3 regions of the Pantanalinema rosaneae CENA516 genome follow, and region 1 is predicted to be linked to each of the others. Evidence: predicted binding sites of a transcription regulator. Region 1 holds the regulator's gene; each other region holds the start of a gene.
The links. Region 1 encodes NtcA, which controls nitrogen genes in cyanobacteria. Its sites were predicted from a motif close to TTTGTANNNNNNNNTACAAA; they were not measured.
Positions count from the first base shown of each region.

Region 2: a site for NtcA is predicted at 2,118-2,137, ahead of ACN4EK_RS03230 (ferredoxin--nitrite reductase). Genes of this name have one in related genera too.
Region 3: a site for NtcA is predicted at 2,019-2,038, ahead of ACN4EK_RS30845 (P-II family nitrogen regulator). Genes of this name have one in related genera too.

Region 1 covers NZ_JBLZFZ010000063.1:15,339-18,620, reverse strand. The annotation lists gene psbH (photosystem II reaction center phosphoprotein PsbH) at 75-278, shown strand; gene fabI (enoyl-ACP reductase FabI) at 435-1,235, opposite strand; gene ntcA (global nitrogen regulator NtcA) at 1,627-2,298, shown strand; gene ACN4EK_RS26465 (DUF3084 domain-containing protein) at 2,539-3,282, shown strand, end outside.
Region 2 covers NZ_JBLZFZ010000004.1:39,395-42,676, forward strand. The annotation lists gene ACN4EK_RS03225 (CmpA/NrtA family ABC transporter substrate-binding protein) at 1-24, opposite strand, end outside; gene ACN4EK_RS03230 (ferredoxin--nitrite reductase) at 104-1,972, opposite strand; gene hpf (ribosome hibernation-promoting factor, HPF/YfiA family) at 2,501-3,139, opposite strand.
Region 3 covers NZ_JBLZFZ010000100.1:4,312-7,593, forward strand. The annotation lists gene ACN4EK_RS30830 (DUF4079 domain-containing protein) at 1-99, shown strand, start outside; gene ACN4EK_RS30835 (hypothetical protein) at 107-697, shown strand; gene ACN4EK_RS30840 (ABC transporter ATP-binding protein) at 713-1,522, shown strand; gene ACN4EK_RS30845 (P-II family nitrogen regulator) at 1,604-1,942, opposite strand; gene ACN4EK_RS30850 (hypothetical protein) at 2,246-2,824, opposite strand; gene ACN4EK_RS30855 (peptidoglycan-binding domain-containing protein) at 3,094-3,282, shown strand, end outside.

The DNA of each region.
Region 1 (3,282 bases):
AAAATTATGAGTACCTTACCCCTATAATGTTACGAAGAATAACAAATTCTGTCGAGCTTAATCATAGGTGACTCATGGCACAGCGGACTCGGTTGGGAGACATTCTGCGTCCCCTGAATTCTGAATACGGTAAAGTTGCTCCTGGTTGGGGAACCACTCCCGTGATGGCAACGTTCATGGCGCTATTTTTTGTCTTTTTGCTGATTATTCTGCAAATCTATAACTCCTCTCTGCTGCTCAACGACTTTAGTGTTGATTGGCGCAGCATTGGTGGCTAAACCGATTTAGTTCACAACTGAAGCACTGTTTATTTAACTTGCCCCGGTTCTGCCGGGGTTTTTTGTGGTCAGAAGATTTCTGAATATTTACATGCGATCGCTGGGATGCATAAATCTTAAACACCCCAGCGAGTTTACTCATATTTAGCCGATGACCTATGCCATGCCTAAGATTTCGTAGCCCGCATCGACATAAAGGATCTGCCCGGTAATGCCGCTTGCCAGATCGCTACACAGGAAGGCAGCCGTGTTGCCCACTTCTGTCTGCGTCACGGTTCGGCGGAGGGGTGCCACTTCCTCAACGTGGTGGATCATATCCAGAATGCCGCCGACGGCTGAAGAAGCTAACGTCCGAATCGGTCCTGCCGAGATGCCATTCACCCGGATATTTTGGGGACCCAGATCAGCCGCGAGATACCGCACACTCATTTCTAATCCGGCTTTAGCGATCCCCATCACGTTGTAGTTGGGGATCACCCGCACTCCACCCAGATAAGTCAGGGTTACGACACTGCCCCCTTCGGTCATTAAAGGCTTGGCGGCAGCACAGAGTTTCACCAAGGAGTAAGTGCTGATGTCCATTGCCAGCGCAAAACCATCGCGGGAGGTTTCGACGAAGCCACCGGACAAGTCATCTTTATTGGCAAAGGCGAGGCAGTGAATCAGAATGTCTACCTTGCTCCACTTTTCCCGCACCGTATCGAAGGTAGCCTGAATTTGAGCATCATCCTGAACGTTGCAGGGGACAAAGAGGCTGGGCTGTAATGGTTCCACCAGATCGGCAACTTTCTTTTCCATCTTGCCCTTCTCATCCGGGAGGTAAGTCACCCCGATGTTGGCTCCGGCCTGGTGAAGTTGCTGGGCAATGCCCCAGGCGATCGAGCGGTTATTCGCAATCCCTGTAACCAGGGCGTTTTTTCCTGTCAAATCCAGCATGGCGATCGGTACTTTATGCAATGATTAAGCGCACCTATGAGAATACTCAAAGATGGGGTACAACGGTAGCAGATCTGATCATTCAGATGTTCTGAATGCCACCATTCTGCCGTTGGTTGCTGATCTCAGGTAGCGACGCAATCCAGTTGCCCTCAAGCGATCGCGGAATTTTTCTGACACAGGCTAAAATCCTCAATAAAATTGGGATAATTCCTTCTAAGCTGGTTGCATCGGAGGGCGATTGACTCAATTTAGTTAGCGAACGAACGAAATACTTCTGACCGGAAGTAATTTTGTAGCAAATGGCACAAAAAACCACTGTGAAGTAAGTTTAAGTGTTCTAAGTTACAGATCTGTTTAGTAAACCTCACCGTTGTTATCTGGGCAACGTTCATCGCACCAGTCAGGGGATATGGTAGTGACGCAAGATCAGCCGCTGGCATCAGTATTCCGCCAAATGAGTGGGGGAGCATTTCCGCCCGTTGTTGAAACCTTTGAACGAGGCAAGACGATCTTTTTCCCGGGTGATCCAGCCGAGCGGGTGTATTTTTTGCTCAAGGGGGCCGTGAAGCTTTCACGGGTCTATGAGGCTGGAGAAGAGATTACCGTCGCCTTATTACGAGAAAACAGTGTGTTTGGGGTGCTGTCCCTGATTACTGGGCATCGGTCTGACCGCTTTTATCATGCGGTTGCCTTTACACCTGTAGAGTTACTGTCAGTGCCGATCGAGCAAATGGAGAAAGCCCTAAAGGAAAATCCTGAGTTATCATTGGTCTTGCTTCAGGGATTATCCTCGCGGATCTTACAAACCGAAATGATGATTGAAACCCTGGCACACCGGGATATGGGATCACGGCTGGTTAGCTTTTTGTTGATTTTGTGTCGTGATTTTGGGCTACCGACTAAAGATGGAATTACGATCGACTTGAAACTGTCGCACCAGGCAATTGCAGAAGCGATCGGGTCTACCCGAGTGACCGTAACCCGCTTATTGGGTGATCTACGCCAGGACAAAATGATCTCAATCCATAAGAAGAAAATCACGGTTCACAATCCAGTTACCTTAAGTCAGCAGTTTAACTAACCTTCTGACCCCATTCGCTCCTCCTAATCGCAATAACTGAATAGACATACGGTAGGCTGTAGATGAACTTTCGCCCTGAGGATTTCGTCTGCCAGGTTTTTAGGACTCTGCCATGCAGATTTGATGGGTGAAAGTCTGGTGCAATGTCTGGGGACACGGTTTCCGGGGTAAAGCAGTCTATTAATCTATTAAAACGATGCACTTGAGCGATCGAGGCAGATAGGGCGTTTGGGAGTGTCGATGTCCATTGGGTACATCTTAATTTTGGCGGTGTTGGTGTTGGGTGGGGTGATTGCTACGGTTGGCGATCGGCTGGGAACCAAGGTGGGCAAAGCTCGACTGAGCCTGTTTAACCTGCGACCTCGGCGGACGGCGACGTTAATTACCATTCTGACGGGGGGGATTATTGCGGCTTCCACCTTAGGTGTCCTGTTTGCGGCCAGTGAACAATTGCGTACAGGGGTGTTTGAACTCAATTCGATTCAACGGCGACTGCGGAAAACCCGCTCTGACCTGCGCGAGGCGAGAGATGAAAAAGAGCAGATTGAAGACGAACTGGATCAGGTTCGCTCTGATCGCGCTACGGCAAAGAAGCAACTTACCCAAACTCGACAACAATTAACGGAAACGAATCAGTCCTTGCAAACGGCGATCGCGGAACGTTCCCGTGCCCAGGCAGAGCGATCGCGGATTGAAGCTGAACTGGGTCAAACTCGCAGGCAACTGGCGGTCGTCTCAGAACAAGGGGGTCGATTACGGTCAGAGATCAGCCAATTGCAACAGGAACGCAACCAGGTGATTGCTGAACGGGATGCCCAAATCGCAGATCGAGAGCGGGTGATCCAGGAGCGGGAAGGGCAACTGAAGCAACTGGAAGTTCAGCAGGACTATCTGGCGCGGGAAGTGGGTCGTCTGGAACGGGAAGCTCAGGGTTTACGCCAGGGCAACTTAGCGGTGCAGCGAGGGCAGGTGTTAGCGACGGCA
Region 2 (3,282 bases), on a different contig from region 1:
CTTCCGTCGTGACAGATTCGTCATGGTTACCTTCCCCGCGATTGATGATTTCAACAATTATTCAGCAAACAAGAAAACTAATTAGCACCAAGTTAAGCATTGCTCAGGCATCTAGCCGGACATATCCGATCGCATGGGCAATGCATGTGAGGATGACACCATTGGCTCGATCGCTCTCAGTTAAGGCTTGTGGTTCCCCGTCATAGCGCACTTCTCCAGTCAGAAGTCGTTGCTTGCACGTGCCACAGTTCCCAGCCCGACAACTACTGGGTAACTCTACTCCCGCCCGTTCTGCGACATCGAGAATCAAGTCCTGTTCTGTACAAGCAATGTCCTTCCCGGTCTGCGTCAGTGAGATCGTGGCAGGAATCGCGGGTACCGTTGGTTCTGGGGCTGTGGGAGTAGGAACAGGGGCAGGCATTGTCGCGATCGGGCTACCCGGTTTCGGTTTCGCCCCGAACTGTTGGATCAGCAGTTCTGCCAGCACAGGTTTCAGATCCTCGCAAGGCACCCCTTTCCTGACGCACTCACCCAGTTCAGCATGTTTGCCCACCTTACCGCCCATAAAGATGTCTACGCCATCCACGGCTTTGCCATTTTTGCGGGTCTTGGTGCCCATTAAGCCAATATCAGCGACTTGAGGTTGCCCACAGGAGTTCGGACATCCTGTCCAATGCATCCGCACCGGCTGAGGTACCTGAAGTTCCGCATCTAATTCTTGAATCAGGGCTAAGGCACGATTCTTGGTTTCAATCAACGCAAAGTTACAGAACTGCGCCCCGGTGCAGGATACCAGGCTCCGGACTAAGGGAGTAGGTTCGATCGCAAACCGCTCTAGTAAGGGTTCCTTCAGTAATGGCGCAATCCGAGAATCGGGCACATTCGGAATGATCACATTCTGTTCCACCGTCAGCCGCAATTCACCACTGCCGTAGACTTCTGCCATCCGAGCCAGGTCAAACATATCTGTGGCATAGAGCCGCCCCACGGGAACATGTAGACCCACATAGTTCAACCCAGGTTGCTTTTGGGCATGAATGCCGATGTGATCCCGCTTATCCCACAGAATCTCGTCTTTCGGCGCAGCGGCTTGCAGGGAATAACCCAGTTGTTGTTCCACGGCTGACCGGAACTTGTCCATGCCCCATTCATCAATCAGCCACATTAACCGAGCTTTCTGGCGATTCGCTCTCAAACCATGATTGCGATAGACCAGTAGAATAGCTTCACACAACGCCACCACATCCCGGGGGTCAACCCAAACATTCATGGGGACAGCCGCCGCACAGCGTTTAGCAGAGAAAAAACCACCCACAAGAACATTGAAACCAAGTTGCCGATTTTTGTAGGCCGGCACAAAGGCAATATCGTTAATTTCAGCGTGAACGGAATTATCCCGACACCCCGCGATCGCAATATTGAACTTACGCGGCAGGTTGGTAAACGAGGGATTCCCTTCACCATTGTTGGTGATCATGTCCTGGACTTTGCGACATAATCCCCGTGTATCAATCAATTCATCGGCATCAATCCCAGCTACCGGGGAGCCAGTAATGTTACGCACATTGTCCATGCCGGACTGAATGCTGGTTAAGCCTGCCTGGTCAAACCGATGAAAAATGTCGGGAATATCCTCAAGCCGAATGCCACGCAATTGGATATTTTGGCGGGTGGTAATGTCGGCACTCCCCTCTTCACCGTAGCGTTGCACGACTTCCGCTAAGACCCGCAGTTGCCCACTGGTAATAATGCCATTAGGAATCCGCATCCGCAGCATAAACTTGCCAGGAGTCACCGGACGGAAGAACACACCCATCCATTTGAGGCGGTAGTCCCGATCGGTTTCATTCATCGCCTCCCAGCCAATTTTGGCGAATTGTTCCAGTTCCGCTTTTACGGCTAAACCATCTTTTTCCGCCTTGATTTTTTCAAACTTATTTAGACTCGCCGCTACTGGAACTGTGCTGGTCATAATTCCTTACTTCCCTTGCTTCAGGCTGCTGATGGGGCAGTACGTGTTGATGTACCGATCGCGCTGTTAAGAAGTTTTGCAATTTCACTCTGGCGCTGTACTTGGTACGTCGTTAGGGATAAGGTAGTCGCATGAACTAGCGAAATTCGTATATCTAGTTACAAAATATTTCGTTCTATGTAGTTTTTGCATGATCGCCATGCAGATTGTGCATTAACCTAGTTTTTAGATTTTGGCAAAATAAACCCGCGATCACTGAAACTGCGGTGAATCAGGGTTTATTTCTTCTACGGGGCGAGAAATTAAGAAGTGTAAATATAACCCATTTCAGTGTAGTTGCCACTGATCACAATACAAAGGGCATGGGTAATTGCTACCCATGCCCTTGATGAACTACCCGCACAAACTAACTCTAACCTTAATGTTTCTTACCTCGCTCTGCTCAATTTAGCGAAGGTCAGTTGGGAATTGTAAATCGATTTTCTACAGAATATTTTTACAATTCCCTGGAGGTTTGTTGCTGACCTCCTATACTGTTTCAGAAACTACATCCGCAGCCTGGGAAACCTTGCCATTTTTGCCATGCGTATGACCATTCCCATTGCGGGGTTGAATCACTCCATACCCTCCATGATTCCGTTCATAAACGACATTAATTTCACCGGTTTCGGTATTCCGAAACACATAAAAGTCATGATCAACAAGTTCTAAGTTTTCCAGTGCCTCTTGAACGGTCATCGGTGGCATTGCAAAATACTTAGTACGGACGACTCTTTCGGGTAACTCTGGGGCACGATCCTGAATCAGATCAGTAACAACCGGCTGATCATTTAAGGCATTGGTTGTCTTGACTGCCCCGTGATTTCGCTCATGACGCTTTTCTTTGTACTTGCGGAGTTGACGGGAAATCTTGTCAGCAACCAAGTCAATGCTGGCATAAAGGTTTTCGCTACCCTCTTCGGCACGCACCACAGCGCCATTGACGTAGATAGTTACTTCAGCCGTCTGCTTAGAGTTGATCCGGGGATTACGGGCTACAGACAGATGTACATCAACTTCATTAATTAAGTTTTGAAAGTGATTAACCGCTTTCTCGATTTTCTGATTGACATACTCACGAATTGCATCTGTAATCTCGATATTTTTGCCCTGGATAACAAGCTTCATAAAGCTTCCTCCCCTAGAAAATGGGTCTTAACCCTGACTGAATAGGGTCTTAACATCACCCTAGCACTTTGTATACTGCTAAACAGTTCCCTTTAGAATGTTTTGCATGAGTTGATAATTCTTGATTTGATTCGCCGTAATTT
Region 3 (3,282 bases), on a different contig from region 1:
AGACCGTTACATGTGGGGATTAATCTAGTGTTGTTAGTAGCTTTTGTGCTAGTTTCGCTCACAGGCTGGAGTGCTGTGCAAAAGTATTTACCGGGGTAAGGAACCTGTGGCTGCAAGCGATTTAAACTCTCAAGACCAACGGCAGATTCCGGCTCATGACCCACTACCAGCGGTATTTCGGCTCTCGCCCTTGATCCGGATTACCTTACTGAGTTTGTATGGAGCCTTGACCCTGCCCCTGCCGTTTCTGGCAAACCTGAATGCCCCCAATATCCCGCCTGTACTGCTGTGGCTGGGCATTGGCTTAGGGGCGATCGCCCTGTATGGGGCATTAAGTGAGCGGGTGATCGTGGATGCTGAGGCGATTCAGGTGACGTATCCCGCCTGGGTTCCCTCCCTATTCCGGCGGGGATGGTCACTTCCCTGGGCAGACATTACCGCACTGAAACCGCGATCGACGGGGCAGGGAGGCTTAGTCTACTATTTTGTCAGTCAGTCAGGGCAGGCGTATCTGCTACCGATGCGGGTGGCTGGCTTTGCCCGTTTAGTCAGGTTAGTGCAGGAACGGACTGAGATTGATACCACGGATGTCCGACCGCTGGCTCAACCCTGGATGTATTTAATTTTGCTAGGGCTAACGCTGTTGCTCCTGGCGATCGATGCTTGGACAATTGGGCTGGCAGTGAGCCACTCGTAAGCGAACTAGGGAAACATGACGGAATCAACGAGGGGTCAAGGATTAAATGCGGAATCATGGCAAATTCGAGCGGAGCGAGTTAGCCTATCGCCGCGTCTATTTACCTCTGCTCCATCTGCCAGTGATCTGCCAGCCTATTACCTGGTGAAAGACCTCTCGTTTGGGGTGCGGGCAGGAGATCGACTTGCGATCGTAGGGGCATCCGGTGCGGGAAAAACCTCCTTATTACGGTTACTAAATCGCTTAAGTGAACCGACCCGTGGCACATTGTATTGGCAGGAGCGCCCCTACACCACTATCCCAGTAATGCAATTGCGCCAACAGATTGTTTTGGTCTTACAAGAATCGAAATTACTGGGCATGACGGTTCAGGACGCTTTAGCCTATCCCCTACGATTGCGGGGACTATCTAAACAAGCGATTCAGCAACGGGTTGGCGAATGGAGCGATCGCCTGCATATTCCCAGTAACTGGTTTGATCGCACCGAATTACAGCTTTCCGTCGGTCAACGACAATTGGTTGCGATCGCTCGGGCGTTAGCCACTCAACCTCAAGTGCTCTTGCTGGATGAACCCACCTCTGCCCTGGATGTCGGACGCAGTGAGGTAGTGCTGTCGGTGTTAGCAGACCTGACGCGATCGGGCAGCCTCACTGTCTTGATGGTGACGCATCAATTAGACCTGGCACAGCAGTTTTGTCACCGACTGCTGCATTTACAGGAGGGCATGGTGCAGCAAGATTGCCCGGTGGATAGAGTAGATTGGGCAGCGTTGCGTACTAGCCTGATTACCGCAGAACAGCAACAACAAGAAGAATGGACATGAAATTGCTGCTCCAGGAATAACACCTAGAACAGCAAATTGTGGAAGATTCAGCGCATTCTCGCGATCGGGAATTGACAAACTTCAGATGGCTTCCTGATTCTTTTCGCCAGTCCGAATCCGAATAATTTGATCAACGGGAGTGATAAAGATCTTGCCATCACCGATTTCGCCCGTCCGAGCGGCAACGATGATTTTGTCAACCACCATATCGACTTGCTCGTCTTCCACCACAATTTCGATTTTGAGTTTTTGCAGAAATTCAACTGTATATTCTGAGCCACGATACCGCTCAGTTTGCCCCTTTTGTCGCCCAAAGCCTCGCACTTCTGAAACGGTCATGCCAACAATGCCAGCATTGACGAGCGCGATTTTAACTTCGTCAAGTTTGAACGGGCGAATAATTGCCTCAACCTTTTTCAACTCCTACACTCCTTATGTTTATTGAATAATTCCGTTGTCTAGCATGACACTTTCTATCACCGTCTAGAGCGGGTGTTTTGTAACAAAAAGTACAATTCGCCAGCCAACCTTTAGTTTGCTTGACTCATCTCCTCTGGGGTCTGGTAGCTTATCCCAGCGATCAGGGCTCGATCGCTTAGGAATGGGATTAAATCAGTTCGAGTTTTGGTAGGGGCAGGTTTGGTCAGCAAGTGTACAAGAGAAGGCAGATCGATCTGCTAAACCCGCCCGTACAGGTTGCCGATTGATTAAATTCACGATCGCTTAACGCGGCGGTAGGAGCGGACGCACAATCAGAAAACCTGTGCCAAATGCCGTGACGATAATTGTGCAAATGACTAACGCCAGCCACCAGGCACTAATTTCCGAGGATTTGTCGGGGGGCGCACTCTGCCGCAATTGAGGCTCTTGCTCAGTCAGCCGTTTCTCGGAACTAGGGGAAATTTCAGCCGGGAGGCTGGTCTTCGATTTCGCTGATTTCTGCCGGGAGGGTGCTTGAATAATCGTCGCTGGAGGTAAATCAAAAATGGCTTCCAGGTTAGTTAGCGTCGGATCGACAGGAGCGATCGCACCGTCATGCTGATAGCCATCGGCAACCTGCCGCAACCGCAACGAGGACTGGACGACTCGCTCAATCTCTAACCGCAGTTGTTGGTTTTGTTGCATCAACTGTTGGTTATCGGTTTGCAAGGTTTTCAGCATGCCTTGAGCCGTCTGTAACTCAGTCACAACCTCGCGATACAGCGAAATCGGAACAGAGGGGGATTGCGGTGCCGCCGTGGGCATGGGAGCGACCGCCGCTGGTTTGGTAGCTTGTCTGGGGTTGGCGTTCACGTTTGCCATAAGTCTCTATAGTTGCTTAAACGAGGATTGGAAAATTACGCCACCAGAATAGCCGCAATTAGAACGATCGCCACAAAATTTGTCAAGTAATTTTTTTTAACCAGGTCAGTGCCCTAGCAAAATCAGTGATCCAGGTCACTGACTATGGCTCATTAATAAATCACCCATCTAGGTGAACCCGTGTGAGGAGGTAGGCACAGGCAGATCCCACTTAGGCTAATAGTGTTGGGATCAATGGCTAGATTATGTGCTCGTTGGCTGATAGAAGCGTGTCTGTATCCACCTGGTCGATCGCGGCAAGGGGTGGCAAACCTATCCTCCAGGTCGGTGCTACGGGTCAGGAAGTGGTTGAATTACAAAAACTGCTGGCACACTGGCAGATTTACTCGGCAGCATTGACTGGGGTATTCGATCGCTCCCTGGAAACGGCGGTAAAACGATTTCAAGGTCAGGTGTTT